DNA from 4 places in the Serratia sp. 121840015-1 genome. Region 4 is predicted to be linked to each of the others. Evidence: predicted binding sites of a transcription regulator. Region 4 holds the regulator's gene; each other region holds the start of a gene.

What was found. The regulator CRP, encoded in region 4, controls carbon source genes, mostly activating them, when cyclic AMP is high. The targets are predictions, from matches to a motif close to ATGTGANNNNNNTCACAT.
Region 1: the regulator CRP is predicted to act here: its motif matches at 875-892, upstream of udp (uridine phosphorylase).
Region 2: the regulator CRP is predicted to act here: its motif matches at 2,360-2,377, upstream of aaeR (HTH-type transcriptional activator AaeR).
Region 3: the regulator CRP is predicted to act here: its motif matches at 3,092-3,109, upstream of msrB (peptide-methionine (R)-S-oxide reductase MsrB).

Annotation. Positions count from the first base shown of each region.
Region 1 is NZ_JBSEYF010000006.1:264,993-269,547, forward strand. Features, by position in the region: gene ACUXAC_RS22870 (dienelactone hydrolase family protein) at 1-528, opposite strand, end outside; gene udp (uridine phosphorylase) at 1,016-1,777, shown strand; gene ACUXAC_RS22880 (tyrosine-protein phosphatase) at 1,908-2,690, shown strand; gene ACUXAC_RS22885 (DedA family protein) at 2,770-3,300, shown strand; gene rmuC (DNA recombination protein RmuC) at 3,441-4,555, shown strand, end outside.
Region 2 is NZ_JBSEYF010000004.1:134,899-139,453, reverse strand. Features, by position in the region: gene aaeB (p-hydroxybenzoic acid efflux pump subunit AaeB) at 1-934, opposite strand, end outside; gene aaeA (p-hydroxybenzoic acid efflux pump subunit AaeA) at 934-1,869, opposite strand; gene aaeX (p-hydroxybenzoic acid efflux pump operon protein AaeX) at 1,877-2,080, opposite strand; gene aaeR (HTH-type transcriptional activator AaeR) at 2,395-3,306, shown strand; gene ACUXAC_RS18785 (hypothetical protein) at 3,297-3,641, opposite strand; gene ACUXAC_RS18780 (zinc ribbon domain-containing protein) at 3,638-3,913, opposite strand; gene uriH (uridine-preferring nucleoside hydrolase UriH) at 4,121-4,555, shown strand, end outside.
Region 3 is NZ_JBSEYF010000001.1:1,143,294-1,147,848, forward strand. Features, by position in the region: gene ACUXAC_RS05520 (MipA/OmpV family protein) at 70-834, shown strand; gene ACUXAC_RS05525 (D-hexose-6-phosphate mutarotase) at 929-1,804, opposite strand; gene gapA (glyceraldehyde-3-phosphate dehydrogenase) at 1,889-2,884, opposite strand; gene msrB (peptide-methionine (R)-S-oxide reductase MsrB) at 3,233-3,646, shown strand; gene ACUXAC_RS05540 (YeaC family protein) at 3,711-3,983, shown strand; gene ACUXAC_RS05545 (glycoside hydrolase family 18 protein) at 4,026-4,555, opposite strand, start outside.
Region 4 is NZ_JBSEYF010000007.1:49,292-53,846, reverse strand. Features, by position in the region: gene ACUXAC_RS23355 (YccS/YhfK family putative transporter) at 1-2,067, opposite strand, end outside; gene crp (cAMP-activated global transcriptional regulator CRP) at 2,118-2,750, opposite strand; gene ACUXAC_RS23345 (OsmC family protein) at 3,133-3,540, shown strand; gene ACUXAC_RS23340 (phosphoribulokinase) at 3,579-4,448, opposite strand.

The sequences.
Region 1 (4,555 bases), on a different contig from region 4:
CCAGGCGACCGCCGCCTTCAACTGCGGGTTATGCGCCGCGTACAGCCAGGTGATGCGGCCACCCCAGCAAAAACCGGTGATCGCCAGCTTGCCGGCGTCGCCGCCGTGGCGGATAGCCCAGTGTGCGGCGTGATCCAGATCCGACAGCACCTGACGATCCGGCACCTTGGTGACCAACTGCTGGAACAGCTCGCCGATATCGGTGTAGTCGTTGGCGTCGCCCTGGCGGAAATAGAGCTCGGGCGCGATCGCCAGATAGCCCTGCTTGGCCAGGCGGCGGCACAGATCCTGAATATGTTCATGGACGCCGAAGATTTCCTGCACCACCAGCACGATGGGGAAAGGGCCGCTCTGGTCGGCGGGTTTGGCGACGTAGGCCGGCAGCGCGTCGCCCTGAGAAGGAATGGTCGTTTGCCCGGCGTGAATGCCCTGTTCGTCGGTGATAATCGCGGAGGCGGCCAACGGCGCGGCGGCCGGGGCGAATCCCCCCTGAGCCTGTTCTAATGTCATCACATGTTCGGTTTTCATTGCGGTCTCCGTGCAATAGAAAAAAGCGCTGAGATTAACTATAGGAAAGATTATCCATTATTGGCGCTGCGTGGCGCACTTTCGGACAAGTTGATAAAAAACGGCTAATTATCTGGCTTTGCGGCATTTTTAAGCGCTTTTTATCATGTTATTACGCGTTTTGGCCCGCGTAAGTGCCATAAGGTGCGTTAGAGGGCTTTTTTGTCCCTAAGCAGCCGATAAGATGAGGGTATTTCGAATTGATCAGCTAAATAGTTTCAGCCGGCAACCAACGGGCAGAGGGCGGCAAGATTTGTCGGCTAGACTGAGGTATAGCGGTGCGCTCTAGGGGCGTTACAGTGCTTTTTTGTGATAAAAATCACAAAAAATATGTAGCATGTAATTTGTTTCTCTTTTCATAGTGACTATCGTCACGAAATTAAGCGGCGATTTTCAGTAGAGTGCTTTTTTGTTCCTCCCAATAAACATGATCCATGAGGAGTCTCGTATGTCTCAGTCTGACGTTTTTCATCTCGGCCTCACCAAGAACGATTTACAAGGGGCCCAGCTTGCCATCGTGCCGGGCGATCCGCAGCGCGTAGAGAAGATTGCCAAGCTGATGGAAAATCCGGTGCATCTGGCCTCCCATCGTGAATTCACTACCTGGCGCGCGGAGCTGGACGGCAAGGCGGTGATCGTCTGCTCTACCGGTATCGGTGGCCCGTCTACCTCTATCGCGGTGGAAGAGCTGGCGCAGCTGGGCATTCGCACTTTCCTGCGCATCGGCACCACCGGCGCCATTCAGGCGAACATCAACGTCGGTGACGTGCTGGTCACCACGGCGGCGGTACGCCTCGACGGCGCCAGCCTGCACTTTGCGCCGATGGAGTTCCCGGCAGTCGCTGACTTCGCCTGCACCACCGCGCTGGTGGAAGCGGCCAAGGCCAGCGGCGCTACCACGCACATTGGCGTGACCGCCTCCTCCGATACCTTCTATCCGGGCCAGGAGCGTTACGACACTTACTCCGGCCGCGTGGTCAGCCGCTTCAAAGGCTCGATGGAAGAGTGGCAGGCGATGGGCGTGATGAACTATGAAATGGAATCCGCCACGCTGTTGACCATGTGCGCCAGCCAGGGCCTGCGTGCCGGCATGGTGGCTGGGGTGATCGTCAACCGCACCCAGCAAGAGATCCCGAACGCCGAGACCATGAAAAACACCGAAAGCAAAGCGGTGCAGATCGTGGTGGACGCCGCCCGCCGCCTGCTGTAATCGCCTTTCCCCCAACGGGCCGCCGACGCGGCCCGTTTTTCCATTCGCGGCGAATCTGTTACGGTGATACTCCTCAGCGCTGCACCGATGGCTGCCGCGCGTTGTCATAACAAAAACAACGAGGACGTTTATGACCGCCCAGATCCTGCTTCATCCTTCGCTCGCGCCGCTCGACGGCGGCATCAATTTCCGCGACTTCGGCGGCAACGGCGTGGCCGACGGGCGCCGCATCAAGCGCGGCCTGCTGTTCCGCTCCGGTTCCCTCGAGCGGCTGACGGAAAACGACTGCACCTTTCTCGCCGGCGTGCCGGTGCGCTCGGTGCTGGACTACCGCGATGCCGACGAGGTGCAGGCCAAGCCGGATATTCTGTGGAATGGCGCCGATTATCACCACGTGCCGGCCAACCCGCTGAGCAGCGAAGTCAACGCCAACCTGGAGAAGCTCACCAACGAGACGCTGGCCGCCTTCGATGCCCGCGCGTTCATGCTGGAGCTGTATCGCCGCCTGCCGTTCGGCAATGCGGCCTATCAGCGGCTGGCGCAGCTGTTGAGCAATCCTGGCGGCGGCGCCATCGTACAGCACTGCGCGGTCGGCAAGGATCGCACCGGGGTCGGTTCGGCACTGGTGCTGTTCGCGCTGGGGGCCGACGAAGCGACGGTGCTGGAAGACTATCTGCTGACCGAAACCACGCTGGCCACTTTCCGCGAGCAGATGCTGGATCAGCTGTCTATCAAGCTGAATGCGGCGGCGCTGGAGCAATTCGCCTACGTGCTCAGCGCGCGCGAGGAGTTCCTGATGACGGCGTTGGGCTGCATCCGTCAGCAATACGGTTCCACCGACCGCTGGCTGGAAGCGGAATACGGCCTGGGCGCAGCCCAGCGCGAAGCGCTGCAGGCGTTCTACCTCGAGTAAATCGCCGCGCGTTTAGCCGGGGTTTAACTCGCCCCGGCCTATCCTAGGCGGCGAATTATCGCGTATCAGGAGCCCCGCATTGAGCCTCAATGACGTTATCAACTGGGTCAGCGACGTCGTGCGTCAGCACGAAGGCTGGGCCATTCCCATCATCTTTTTCCTGGCGTTCGGCGAGTCGCTGGCGTTTTTGTCGCTGCTGCTGCCGGCCACGGTGATCCTGCTGGCGCTGGGCGCGCTGATCGGCGAAAGCGGCATCGCCTTTTGGCCGATTTGGGCCGCTGCCGCCGTCGGGGCGTTTTTCGGCGACTGGCTCTCTTACTGGATCGGCTATCACTATCAGGACCGGGTGGCGCATATGTGGCCGCTGTCGCGCAATCCGCAGCTGCTGGCGCGCGGCCACGCGTTCTTTGAACGCTGGGGCGTGCTGGGCATCTTCATCGGCCGCTTTTTCGGCCCGCTGCGCGCCGTGGTGCCGCTGGTGGGCGGCATTTGCGGCATGCCGCAGCGTTATTTCCAGTTAGCCAACGTCACGTCGGCGATGATCTGGGCGTTCGGCATTCTGGCGCCGGGGGCATTCGGCATCAAGTGGCTCAGCCAGTGGCTGGGCTGATTTCTCGCTAAATTGCGCAGCGCCGCGCAATATTGTGCGCGGCGGGCAAAATCAGGCTGGACATCCATACAGGCTCCCCTTAACGTGACGGGCAATGGGCGTGCGAAACGCCGGAACGGCAAGGTGCAACAGGAGGCAGGGTGGATACCAGTCTGATTTATGGGATTGGCGGCGTAACGATCGGCATGCTGTTGGGGTGGTTGATCGCCAGTCTGCGGGTGCAACAGACGAATGCGCAGCATGAAACCGAGCTGCGGTTGCTGGAGCAAGCGTTGCAGCAGGCGCAGCAGGAAACGGCGGCGCGGCAGGAGGCTCTGCAGCGCCACGAGCAGCAGCTGCGGCAGAGCGAGCTGGAGCTGCGTAACCTGCACAGCCAGCTGGCGGCCGGGCATGAAAAGCTTCAACAGCTCAACCATTGGCACAACGAATGCGAATTGCTCAATCAGGAGCTGCGCGCCCAGCGCGAGGTTAACAGCGCGCAGGAGGCCGAGCTGCGCGAAGTCACCATCCGTCTGGAAGAGACGCGCATGGCGGCGGAGGAGAAGCAGCGCCTGCTTATCAACAGCGAACAACGCCTCACCACCCAGTTTGAAAACCTCGCCAACCGCATTTTTGAACACAGCGGCCGCAAGGTGGACGAGCAAAATAAGCAAAGCTTGGATCGGTTGCTGCTGCCGCTGCGTGAACAGCTGGACGGTTTCCGCCGTCAGGTGCAGGACAGCTTTGGTCAGGAGGCGCGGGAACGTCACACGCTGACGCACGAAATACGTAATCTGCAGCAGTTGAACGCACAGATGGCGCGCGAGGCCATTAACCTCACCAAGGCGCTTAAAGGCGACAACAAAACGCAGGGCAACTGGGGCGAAGTGGTGCTGAGCCGGGTGCTGGAGGCCTCCGGCCTGCGCGAAGGGCACGAGTATGAAACGCAGGTCAACGTGCGGGTGGATCACCAGAGCCGCATGCAGCCCGATGTGATCGTGCGCCTGCCGCAGGGCAAGGACGTGGTGATCGACGCCAAGATGTCGCTGATCGCCTACGAGCGCTATTTCAACGGTGAAGACGAGGTGGAGCGCGAAGCGGCGCTGAGCGAACATATCGCCTCGCTGCGCGGCCACATTCGCATGCTGGGCCGCAAGGATTATCAGCAGCTGCCGGGACTGCGCTCGCTGGATTATGTGCTGATGTTCATTCCGGTGGAGCCCGCCTTCCTGCTGGCTATCGATCGCGAACCGGAGCTGATCAGCGAAGCGCTCAA
Region 2 (4,555 bases), on a different contig from region 4:
CCCAGCCGGTGAGGGTCGGCAGCGTTTCATCGGAGCGATGCGTGGTCAGCACCTGGCGCAACAGCTTCATGCGCTTGTGGATCTCCTGCGGGGTTTCCGCCGGCACCATCAGTTGCTCCCGCAGGCTCGCTTGCAGCGCGTTCGGGTGATTCAGCAGGATCAGATAGGTTTCGCAAGCCTGGGTGATCAGCGTCAGCGACAGGGTATGCAGCGCCTTCACCCGACGGTTGACCTTCTGCCAGCGCGAGGACTCCATCATCAGGTTGTTGCGCATGCCATCCAGCGCCGTGGTGCTCTTGACCAGATTGCTCCAGGCACGGTCAATGTCTTCTTTGTCGGCGTTGCTGATGCACATCTGCATCAGGCGATATTGATCCACCAACAGCTGATCCACCGCCCGATCGATGTCCTGCTTGATCGAACGCGGCGAGAACAGCAGATCCGCCAATACGGCGCTGACGATGCCCAGCACGATCTCGCTGCAACGCTCGATGGCGAACTGCGGCGCTTCCAGCAGATGGGCCTCGCTGGTGGCGACCGTCACGATGATGATCAGCGCGGTATAGCCGGCCAGGCCCCAGGCGTAGGAGTTCTCGACCTTGATCAGCGAAGAGAGCCAGGTGCAGAAGCCGGCCCAGATGCAGCACAGCAGCAGCATCACCACCGGCGCACGGGCGGTGGTGATGATAATGATCAGGCCGACAAAGCAGCCGATAAAGGTGCCGATGATGCGCAGCCAGCCGCGGTGGCGGATGGCGCCGGAGAAGGGTTCACCGCCGGCGGCAAAGGCCGGGCCGGCGGCGACGATGGCGGCGGTCATCGCCGACCAGCGCGGGGTTTCCAGGTTGAGATGGAAACCGACGAACAGCGCAAACACAATCGCGAAGCTGAGTTTGAAGGCAAACCTCAGCCGGATAAAGGTTGGGCTGTTCATTAGCCGAACTCACGCAGCCGGTGCATCAGGCGCACAAAGGGCGAGCCGCTGTCGGCATTGCGATCGTTCTTGCCGACGATCACCACGGTGGCGGTGGTGCCGGCCGGGTACGGATGCTGTTGGTCCTTGGCGTCCAGCAGGATCTTCACCGGCACGCGCTGCGCCAGGCGCACCCACTCCAGGTTGCTGTCGATCGAGGCCAGCCCTTTGCTGTTGACCGTGCTGCTGCTGTTGTTTACCGCCGCCGCCACGCTGTCGACGGTGCCGTGCATGATGCGATTGCTGCCGAGCGGGGTGATCTCCGCGCGGTCACCCTTATTCAGGCCGGTCAGCTTGGTTTCTTCCAGATAGGCCAGGATGTAGAAGGAGTCTTTCTTCACCAGCGCCACCGCCACCGAGCCGCGGGTGATGTATTCGCCGGCGTGGACGTTGAGGTTGGTGATCCAGCCATCGGCCGGGGCACGCACCGTGGTGCGCTCCAGATCCAGCTGCGCCAGCTCGCGCGCCGCCACGGCCTTCGCCAGCTGGTGTTGCACGGTCTGCAGCGAGTTGTTCGACTGGTCGATTTCTTCCTGCGACATCGCCTGCACGCCCAGCTTGACGCGGCGGCCGGCCTCGCGCCGTTTTTCCGCCGCCAGCGTTTGATAGTAGGCGACGTCGGCACCGGCTTCCGCCAGCGCCTGCTCATAGCGCGGCCGATCGACCACGAACAGCACCTGGCCTTTCTTCACCAGCTGGTTGTCCACCACCGGCACTTCGGTCAGCAGGCCGCTGACGTCCGGCGCGATCGCCACCACGTCGGCGGTGAACTTGGCGTCACGTGTCCACGGCGACTCGGTGTAGAACACCCAGGCCTTGAACACTGCAACGATACCCAGCAGCACAAGAATCAAAGTGATCGCGATTCGGGTTATTTTTATCGAAAAATTTTTCACAGCGACCTCAAACAAAAAGACATGAAATCAGATAAAACAAGCAGCAATACAGCGCGGTGTTAAACAGCGCCGGATGCCAGACAAAATCGTAAATCCCCGTCGGCTGCAGCAGGCGGCGCAAGAGAAAAAACAGCGCCAGCGACACCAGCAGCTCGAAAAACACCGGCGGAAACGACAGTCCGAAGATGACCATAACCGGAAGCAAACTCATCACTTTTTCCTTATTGTTCACTACGCCGGGGAAAGACACATCTCGCCATTCACATTCTCTTTACATTTTAGCGTGCGCGCGCCACAAATCTTGACCGGACAGCTTGTCCAGGTCACGAACCCGAAAAAAGGTTAAACTTTGGGGCAGACATCCACGACAGGGATTGCGAGGGTGCCGGAGGAGCGGCAGGATTGCGTCGCCGCTCGCTCTCGCACGTTGGTAAGGTCTATTCACCCGACCACGTTATATTAGCCTGCTTACTATCAAGGCATCAACAATCTGTGATCTAAATCACTTTTAAGCCAGAGTGAATAATGGAAAGATTAAAACGGATGTCGGTATTCGCCAAAGTGGTTGAGTTCGGGTCGTTTACCGCGGCCGCGCGCCAACTCGACATGAGCGTTTCATCGATCAGCCAAACCGTCTCGAAACTGGAAAATGAGCTGCAGGTCAAGCTGTTGAACCGCAGCACGCGCAGCATCGGCCTGACCGAGGCCGGCAAAATCTACTATCAGGGCTGCCGACGCATGCTGCAGGAAGTCAGCGAAGTGCATGAGCAGCTGTACGCGTTTAACAATACGCCTGCCGGCACGCTGCGCATCGGCAGCTCATCCACCATGGCGCAAAACGTGCTGGCGAACATGACCGCCGAGATGATGAAAGAGTACCCGGGCCTGACGGTCAACCTGGTGACCGGCATTCCGGCACCGGATCTGATCACTGATGGATTGGATCTGGTGATCCGCACCGGCGCGCTACAGGACTCCAGCCTGTTCTCCCGCCGCCTGGGGCAGATGCCGATGGTGGTGTGCGCGGCCAAAAGCTACCTCAGCCAGCACGGCACGCCGCAGAAGCCGAGCGACATGGTCAACTTTTCCTGGCTGGAGTACAGCGTACGCCCCGACAGCGAATTTGAACTGATGTCGCCGGAGGGCATCACCACGCGCATTTCACCGCAGGGGCGCTTCGTCACCAACGACTCCTCCACCATGATCCGTTGGCTGAAAAACGGCGCCGGCATCGCCTACGCCCCGCTGATGTGGGTGATCGAAGAGATCAAGCGCGGCGAGATCGAGATCCTGTTCAAAAGCTACCATTCGGATCCGCGGCCGATCTACGCGCTCTATACCGAGAAGGACAAACTGCCGCTGAAGGTGCAGGTGTGTATCAACTACCTAACCGACTATTTCGAACGCGTGGCGGCGGTCTATCAGGGCTATCGCTGAGCAGCGCTCAAATAACGGTGCGCCAGCGCGCCCAGCAGCATCAGCGCCAGCATGCCGAGGCCCCATAGCAGCCAGACGGCGTAGCCGGCCCAGTTCAGCAGCAGAGGAAAATAGCTCGCCAGCCCGCTGCCCAGCTGTTTCAGCCACGGCAGCCAGGCATCCAGCACCGTCTGCGGCACCAGACTCAGCGCACCGCTCATCGGCAGCGATGCGCCGCCGGCCGCTTCCGCCAACGCCGGGAGCCAGGTCAGCACGCCGGCCACACCCCAGGCCAGCAGCGTCCATAGCGCCATGGCACCCAGCAGCAGCGCGGCTGTCCAACCGCCCCGGTTCACGGCACACCGCCGCCGCACTGCGGGCAAAAGCGGCTGCCCGGCGGCAACGGCGCGGCACACTGGCCGCAGGTGGCGCTCACCGCGGCAAATGGCTGGCCGCAGCGATGGCAATAACGTGCGCCCGGTTTATTCACCGCCTGGCATTCCGGACACTGCGGCCCCGGCTCGCCATGCTGGTTATAGCGGTTGCCATGATGCCCGCCGCGGTGACCCGCGCGCTGATGACCGCCATTAACACCGCCTTTCCCCAACAACCTTTTCAGTAAGCTCATCCCGCCTCTCCTCTGTACATTGACGCTGAAGCTCACTGTAAACCCTGGAGTAAACTCCAGGGTAAAGCCCGGCGATGAGGATTTACGTTTCATTACATCGAAAAAGTGGCAAGGCTTTGATGCCGTTAACAAAAGCACCATCGGTATTATCCCACGCCGCCGCGCTGCGTTATGCTGCGGGAACCTCTCCCTGCATCAGGAATAACCATGAAAAAAATCATACTGGACTGTGACCCGGGGCATGACGACGCCATCGCCCTGCTGCTGGCCTGGGGCAATCCGCAGATCGACCTGCTGGCGGTCACCACCGTGGTGGGCAATCAGACGCTGGACAAAGTGACGCGCAACGCACTGGCGGTGGCGCGCATCGCCAATATCACCGGCGTGCCCTTCGCCGCCGGCTGCCCACGCCCGCTGGTGCGCAATATCGAAGTGGCACCCGACATTCACGGCGATTCCGGCCTCGATGGCCCGGTGCTGCCGGAACCCCACCTGCAGCTGGACTCGCGCCACGCGGTGGATCTGATCATTGATACCGTGATGGCCCACCCGCCCGGCAGCGTGACGCTGGTGCCGACCGGCGGCCTGACCAATATCGCCATGGCAGTGCGCAAAGAGCCGCGCATTGCCGAGCGGGTCAAG
Region 3 (4,555 bases), on a different contig from region 4:
TCTATTGTAAAGATTAGGCGCGTAACTAAATTTTCACATAAACTGTTGCAGCTATTAACCCTGTAATTTATGGAAAAAGAACCAGTGAAGATTTCAAAACTCAAAACGCTAGCAATTATCGCTTCCGCAATGGTTTGTGCGCAAAGTGCTCAGGCGGGAACCTGGTCACTCGGCGCTGCCGCGCTGGTTAGCCCGGACGCGTATCGTGGTTATCAGGACCGCGTTTATCCGGTGCCCGTTATCGACTATGAAGGTGACGACTTCTACTTCCGTACTCTGACCGCCGGTTACTACCTGTGGAAGGATCAAGAAAACCAGCTGAGCATCATGGGTTACTACACGCCATGGGGCTACCGTCCGGGCGACAGCGACGATGATCGCATGAAGCGTCTCGACAAGCGCCGCGGCACGCTGATGGCCGGCCTGGCCTACTCGCACAACGCCGAGTGGGGCACCCTCCGCACCACCTTCACCGGCGACACGCTGAACAACAGCAACGGTCTGGTGGGCGATGTGGCTTACCTGTACAAGTTTGATCTGGACGCGCTGACGCTGGTCCCAGGCGTGGGCGTGATGTGGAACAGCAAGAACCAGAACAAATATTACTATGGCGTCAGCGCCAATGAATCGCGCCGCAGCGGCCTTGACAGCTACACCCCAGGCGATAGCTGGGCGCCTTATCTCGAGCTGAGCGCCAATTACCAGATCAACAAAAGCTGGAATGCCTTCTTCGTCGGCCGCTATGTGAAGTTGTCTGATGAAGTGAAAGACAGTCCGATGGTGGATAAATCCTACACCGGTTTGCTGATGACGGGTGTGAGCTACACCTTCTAATCACGCATTGCACGATCATCGTGCATGGCGTGCATCAAAAAGGGGCGCTGGCGCCCCTTTTGCACATCTGTGGTGCGCTGCCGCGCACGGCTTTTCAGGCTTTCTTACGGCTGCGGAAGGTCACACCCAAACGGGCCGGTTGTTCGCCGGCGGCGACCAGCGGTTTACTGACGCGCCCGGTCTCTACGCAGACCATGGTCTTGTAACCGTCGTTCGGCATATCCCCCATGCTGCAGGAGAGCTCTACGCCCGGGTTCCAGGCGATAACGTCACTCATATGATGGTGGTGAACCTCGATGGTGCGCGCGAGCGCCGGATCGCGGATCTGGCTGAAGGCCTCCGGGCGGGTGTAGACGCGGTCGGTTTGGCCGACGAAGGTCACTTCGCCCGCCTGGCGCGCCTCAGCGCCGCCCGCCACCTTGTCGATATAAGGCTCGCCCAGGCCCGCCACGCTGACCCGATCGATGTCGCCGACCTGGAAGTAGCTGTGCAGCGCCGCCGTAGCCTGATAATCGCCGTGCGATTCCAGCTCGATCTCGCACTCCGCACCCAGCTTGAAGCGGGCAATCAGCGTGAAGGCGTGCGGCCACAGTTTGCGGGTCTGCTCATTGTCTTTCAGGGTAAAGGTCAGGATGACGCCGTTGTCATCTTCATCGTGCGCCGTCAGGCTCCAGGGCTGATTGCGGGCAAAACCGTGGGAGGGTTGTGCTACCGGGCCGAACCACGGCCAGCAGATCGGCACGCCGCCGCGGATGGCCTTACCTTTGGCGAAGGGGGTATTACTGCTGAGCCAAATCACCGGCTGCTCACCGCTGGGCTGCCAGGCCAGCAAATGGGCGCCTTGCAGCGCGACGGCCGCGCGCACTTTCGGGTGCGACACCACAACCACGCCCAGCTCATCGAGTTGACGCTGGCTGATGTAAGGCGAAATCTGTTCGGAAACGGGCAGGGTGAAAATTTTCTCGTTCATTTCATTACCTTAATGTTTGCCGGAGAGACAAATAAAAAAGGGCGACAAAAATGTCGCCCTCATTATCAGCTTAACATCATGCCATTACTTGGAGATGTGAGCGATCAGGTCCAGAACCTTGTTGGAATAACCGGTTTCGTTGTCGTACCAGGAAACCAGTTTCACGAAGTTGTCGTTCAGTGCGATACCGGCTTTGGCATCGAACACGGAAGTCAGCACTTCGCCGTTGAAATCGGTGGAAACCACGTCGTCTTCAACGTAGCCCAGAACGCCTTTCATAGAACCTTCAGCGGCATCTTTGATGGCTTTCTTGATTTCTTCGTAGGTAGCCGCTTTTTCCAGACGCACGGTCAGGTCAACAACGGATACGTTAGGCGTCGGTACGCGGAACGCCATACCGGTCAGTTTGCCTTTCAGCTCTGGCAGAACAACGCCAACCGCTTTCGCTGCGCCGGTAGAAGAAGGGATGATGTTCTGGGATGCGCCGCGGCCGCCGCGCCAGTCTTTGTGGGACGGGCCATCAACGGTTTTCTGAGTGGCGGTGGTCGCGTGAACGGTGGTCATCAGGCCTTCAACGATACCGAAGTTGTCGTTGATGACTTTAGCCAGTGGCGCCAGGCAGTTGGTGGTGCAAGAGGCGTTGGACACGATGTCCTGGCCGGCATATTTGTCAAAGTTGGCGCCACGCACGAACATTGGGGTCGCATCTTTGGATGGGCCAGTCAGAACGACTTTTTTAGCGCCAGCGGTGATGTGTTTACGTGCGGTTTCGTCGGTCAGGAAGATACCGGTCGCTTCAGCAACCACGTCAACACCCACTTCGTTCCACTTCAGGTTAGCCGGGTCTTTCTCTGCGGTAACACGGATGGTTTTGCCGTTAACAACCAGGTGGCCGTCTTTAACTTCTACCGTACCGTTGAAACGGCCGTGAGTAGAGTCATACTTCAGCATGTAAGCCATGTACTCTGCGTCCAACAGGTCGTTGATTGCAACGATCTCGATGTCAGAACGCTCTTGAGCAGCACGGAAAACAATGCGACCGATACGGCCAAAACCGTTGATACCTACTTTGATAGTCATATATTCCACCAGCTATTTGTTAGTGAATAAAAGGTTGGTTGTAAAATTACAAAAACCTTACCCAGCGTCAAGCGGAATCGTGTCAATTCTTGCGGCAAGTCAAACCGGAAGGGTGGTTTTGCACGCTTATTGCACAGTCCATTTTCGCTCGGCCTCATCCGTTATATGGGGACAAGCCGCCAAGTATAAAGTCAGCATACGCAAGATGTGTGATCGCTATCACATATCATCGTGACGTGGCCTTTATGGGCTACAGTTTAGGCCAAAAACCCCTGCAGCGGTGTTAATTTTTTGTTATTATTAATCATTGTTTTCGTTGACATTATCCACATTCAGAGATAAGCACAAATGGCTAAAGAGACAACCCCCGGTCATCCGGTCACGGAACTGAATGAAATCCAACGTTATGTGACGCAACAGCGCGGCACCGAAGCGCCGTTCAGCGGCAAATTGCTGCACAACAAGCGCGAGGGCGTGTACCATTGCCTGTGCTGTAACCAGCCGCTGTTCTATTCCGAAACCAAATACGATTCCGGCTGCGGCTGGCCGAGCTTTTATGAGCCGGTTTCCGCCGATGCAATCCGTTATCTTGATGATAATTCACATAATATGCACCGTGTTGAAATCCGCTGCGGTCATTGCGACGCGCACCTGGGGCACGTTTTCCCCGATGGCCCGCAGCCGACCGGCGACCGCTATTGCGTCAACTCCGCCTCGCTGAGTTTCACCGATGGCGAAAATGGCGACCAAACGGCCGGCTAAGTGGTAATTTAACCAACAAAATCGATTCAGCTAATTATTCATCTGTTAAGCGAGAAGGGCTCTGATGGACGTGAAAGATCTGATTGCGGCGATGACGCCCGAGATATACCAGCGCCTGGTACAGGCGGTTGAGCTGGGCAAATGGCCGGATGGCGTGGCGCTGACGCCGGAGCAAAAAGAAAACAGCCTGCAGGCGGTGATGCTGTGGCAGTCGATGAACAACGTCGATCCGCAGCACATGAGCATCGGCACCGACGGGCAGATCGTGATGAAGAGCAAGCAAGAGCTGAAACAGCAGTTCGTTGCCGAGCCGCTGGCCAAACTCAAACCGCAGTAAGGTTGCCCTAAAGCGGGGCGATGACGCCATCGCCCCGTCGGTTCACCGTTTTTCGCCCTTGATACCCAGCGATTCCGCCAGCTGCTGTGCCAGCCGGTTGTTATCGTCCGCGCCGTACTCCCAGAACATCGCCCCTCCCAATCCCTGGCTTTTGATGTACTCGGCCTTGATGGCCACCGAACGCGGGTTCTCGTAGGAGATGGCGAACAGCGGTTTGCCTGCGGCGGATTGCAGCGTCAGGTAAGGTACCTTGGCGTCGTCATCCCAGTGCTCGCGAAAACGATGCTGCGGATCGTTGAGCAATTTGCTGACGATATCGTGGTATTTAAAGTAGGTGTCTTTGCCGAGATCCAGCCCCAGCGCGTTGAACAGGGCGGTTTCGCGCGTGCTGAAGTATGGCTGCGTCACCGGATGTTTGGCGGCGTCCGGCTTGTCCCAGTCGATGCCCGCCTCGGTCGCCCGCTTCGGTACCCGGCCGTAGAAACCGATGCCCAGGTTCATCTTTGCCGGTTTCAGTCCGGCAGCCAGATAATTCTTTACCACGAAATCGGCGCTGTAACGGTCGGCGGCCG
Region 4 (4,555 bases):
CAGTTTGCGCTTGAGCCAGATGCCGTGGTGCGGGCGCTGGCGCCAGGCCAGCGACGAAATGGTGTGCATCACGCTCAGGTGCGACAAAATGCGCCGCAGATGGCGCTCCATCTCGGTAACGGGCATGTCCGGATGCAGATCCGGCGGCTGCATGATGCCGCTGTTGCCGCTGCTCGGGCCGTCGTATTCCAACCGCTGCTGGCAGCTTTGCAGCGCGATTTCACAGGTCTGCAGATACTCTTCCGCCAGTTTCGGCGTCAGCATGTAGTGCTCGCGTGCCAGAATGGTCATGGCGTTCAGGTGTTCGACGATGAACTGGCTGTGAGTGACCCACAGCCGCATGTCCGCCAGATAGTTTGACGCGAACCCCGGCTCTTGCATCGCCTGATTGAGCGAGGTGAACAGCGCGTTGTGTGCCTGGTTGACCTGCATGCGGGTATAGGCCAACGCGGTGGCGTCCGGTTCCGGTTGCTTCAGCATCAGCCGCAGCGCGGCTTGATCGTTCTCCAGCGCCTGATGGGCATTCTTGCGCAGCAGCCCGCTTTGCCACTGCGGCCACAGCCAAATGGTGCCGCCGAACGCCAGCACGCAGCCGATCAGCGTATCGATCAGGCGCGGTACCAGAAAATGCGAGCCGTTCAGCGCCAGCAGCTGCAGGGTGTAAACCGCCGTGACCGTAAAGCCAATCACCGACAGCCCGTAGTTCTTGCGCGAAACCAGGTAGGCCAGCAGCGTGATCACCAGCATGATGCTCAGCGTTTCTCCCTCCGGCAACTGCAGCTGCAGCAGCCCGGCTGCCAGCAATAGCCCGGCAATCGTGCCCAGCGCACGGTGCTGAATACGCACCCGGGTGGCGTTATACCCGTTTTGGCTCACCAGCATGATGGTGAGCAGGATCCAGTAAGGCTTCGGCAGGTTGAATACCGCACCCAGGCTGCTGCCGACCGCCAGCGTTACGCCCAGCCGCGCGGCGTTGCGCAGGGCGGTGGATTTGAACGACAGATAGCTGACCAGCGCCGGCCAAAACGGCAGGCGGTGCTGGCCGGGCATCAGGTCGCGGCGGTACAGCGGATGCTGGGTGCGCAGCAGGCGGGCGATGCGGCTGAAGTGGTAATAACAAAACTGGCCGACCGGATTATCGGGATGCTGCGCCGCCATTTTTTCCAGCGCCGCCAGCTCGTGGGTCATGGAGAAGCGCTTCGAATGTTGATGATAGAGAATATCGTGCGCCACCACGCGCAGCCGGCCGGCGATCACCTGAGCATTGCGGCGAATGATCGCTTCGGCCTGGCTCTGCTCCACCAGTTTTTGCACCTCTTCCGGCAGATGCAGGCTGACGGTGATGTGCTCCTGCAGGTCCATCGCCACCTGAAAGGCGCGCTGCAGGCGCTTTTGCTCGAGATTGTTGGCGTGCGGCAGGAAATTAAGCTGTTGGTACAACAGGCTGATCAGGTCCATCACCTTTTGCTGGCGCACCAGCAGCGGCGGCAGCGCGGTCTGCGGATCGGTGTGCTGGGTCAGCAGCGAGTATTTGGCTTCGAAATAGTCCGCCAGTTCCAGGTAGAGCTGGCTCAGCGTCTCGCGCATCGGCTGCTCTTTCCACAGCTTGAACCAGAACCAGGTGAATAAGCCATACCAGGCGGTGCCGATCGCGTACAGCAGCGGCGCCTGCCAGATAGGCACCGTGCCGGCCGTGCTGAGGGCGAAGATGGCTGCCACCAGCGCCGCCGGCAACAGCCGGGCGTGCAGCGGGCTGATTTCGCCGGTGACGCCGAGCAGCAGCGCCAGGCCCAGCATCAGCGCCGGCAGCGGCACGTGCCACAGCAGGGCCTGTTGCAGCAGCACGCTGCTGAAGGCGAACAGCGAACCGCCGACGATCAGTCGTTTAAAGAAGCGCTTATGCGGCGTATCCAGCCCGGCGATATTGCAGCAGGCGGGCACGAGGGAGAACATCAGGCCGAGCTGCAGCTGGCCTATCAGCAGGCCGAACAGCACCGGCAGGCACAACACCAGCGTTTGTCGCAGTGCGTAGTTGATTTCCGGGTGGTAGATCAGGCGGCGCCACATGGCAGAGAGCAGACAAAAAAACGGCGCAGACTGCGCCGTTTTTTCAGGGATTAACGGGTGCCGTAGACGACAATGGTTTTGCCGTGGGCGGAAATCAGGTTTTGATCTTCCAGCATTTTCAGAATACGGCCAACGGTTTCACGCGAGCAGCCGACGATCTGGCCGATCTCCTGACGGGTGATCTTGATCTGCATGCCGTCCGGGTGAGTCATGGCGTCGGGTTGCTTCGCCAGATTCAGCAGGGTTTGCGCGATGCGGCCGGTAACGTCCAGGAAGGCGAGGTTGCCCACTTTTTCGGAGGTGACCTGCAGGCGGCTCGCCATTTGGGCGGACAGACGCATCAGGATGTCCGGGTTCACCTGGATCAGCTGGCGGAATTTCTTGTAGGAAATTTCGGCCACTTCACAGGCGGTTTTCGCGCGAACCCAGGCGCTGCGCTCCTGGCCTTCTTCGAACAATCCGAGCTCGCCGATGAAATCCCCCTGGTTGAGGTAGGACAGGATCATCTCTTTACCTTCTTCATCCTTGATCAGCACCGCGACGGAGCCTTTCACGATGTAGTAAAGCGTTTCGGCCTTTTCACCTTGGTGAATCAGCGTACTCTTCGATGGATATTTGTGGATATGGCAATGAGACAGGAACCATTCGAGAGTAGGGTCTGTTTGCGGTTTGCCGAGAACCATTCGCTGTTATCCTCTGTTGTTATCGCTGCCTTGTGTCACAGGGGTCAGAGTTCCCTGTAAAACCCGCCTGTAGCCGCAGTCATGAGCGAGGGCTACCGGCAAGTTTTGAGGCGTGTCATAAAAATACGCTGTCGCTCTAGCATATTAACTTGCCGTAAGCGCTGCAAGCTACATTCTGTTAACATACCGGTAAAGGAGCCTTTCTCTGGGCGTTTCCCTGAAATTCAGTGTCCCGGAAAGATTTATTGCGGCTCTGTTTGTAGCACAGAGTAAGGCGGGTGTCTCGTGTTGTCTCGCTTCAGCATGATTAGCATCAGGTTACGTTGCCTGTTTCTATGCGAAAGCGTACTCTGATTTTAAGAAATCAACCGGAGTGACCAGAATGCAGGCAAGAGTTAAATGGGTGGAAGGGTTAACGTTTTTGGGGGAATCGGCCTCCGGCCACCAGGTGCTGATGGACGGCAACGCCGGTGATAAAGCGCCCAGCCCGATGGAGATGGTGCTGATGTCGTTGGGCGGCTGCAGCGCGATCGACGTGGTGTCCATCCTGCAAAAAGGGCGCAACGACGTGCGCGACTGCGAGGTGAAGCTGACCTCCGAGCGCCGCGAAGAAGCCCCGCGGTTGTTCACCCATATCAACCTGCACTTCATCGTTACCGGCCAGGACCTGACCGACAAGATCGTCGAGCGTGCGGTGAACCTGTCGGCGGAGAAGTACTGCTCGGTGGCGCTGATGCTCAACAAGGCTGCCACGGTGACCCACAGCTTCGAGATCCGCCAACCGGCGTAATCGAAACGGAGCGCGGCCCGGCGCCGCGCTCAACGCATTTATTCGATCTTCTTGCCTTCCAGCAACCGCTGCACCAGCGGCGCCATGATCAGCTCCATCGCCAGCCCCATCTTGCCGCCCGGCACCACTAACGTATTGATGTGTGAGATAAACGAGCCCTGCAGCATCGCCAGCAAATAGGGGAAATCTATCTGATCCAGCCCGCGGAAGTGGATCACCACGAAGCTTTCGTCCAGTGAGGGAATCGCCTTGGCGGCGAACGGGTTGGAGGTGTCCACCGTCGGCACGCGCTGGAAGTTGATGTGGGTGCGCGAGAACTGCGGCGTGATGTAGTTGATGTAATCTTCCATCGAACGCACCACCGAATCCATCACCGCTTCGCGAGAGTGGCCACGCTCGCCGGTATCGCGGATCAGTTTCTGAATCCACTCCAGGTTGACGATCGGCACCACGCCGACCAGCAGATCGACGTGGTTGGCCACGTCATGGTGCTCGGTGACCACGCCGCCGTGCAGCCCCTCGTAGAACAGCACGTCAGTCGGCGCCGGCAGCGGTTCCCACGGGGTGAAGGTACCCGGCACCTGATTGTAGGGCACCGCTTCGTCGTAGGTGTGCAGATACTTGCGCGAGCGCCCGGTGCCGTTCTTGCCGTAGTCGATAAAGCTCTGCTGCAGCAGGCCGAAGTCGTTGGCCTCGGGGCCGAAATAGCTGATGTGTCTGCCCAGATCGCGCGCCTTGCGGATCGCCGCGTCCATTTCCGGCCGGGTGTAGCGATGGAAACTGTCGCCCTCCAGCTCGGCGGCGCGGATGTTGAGCTGTTGGAAGATCTTACGGAACGCCACGCTGGTGGTGGTGGTGCCGGCGCCGCTGGAACCGGTCACCGCGATAACGGGATGTTTGGCAGACATGATGGTTGTCACTCCGTGTTGAATGCGCCGGCGTCAGGGGATTATTGTGGCTCTTGTTGACGCTCTCTATCTCAGGAAAAAATGGCGCGCGCTGGTTTGCAATGCCC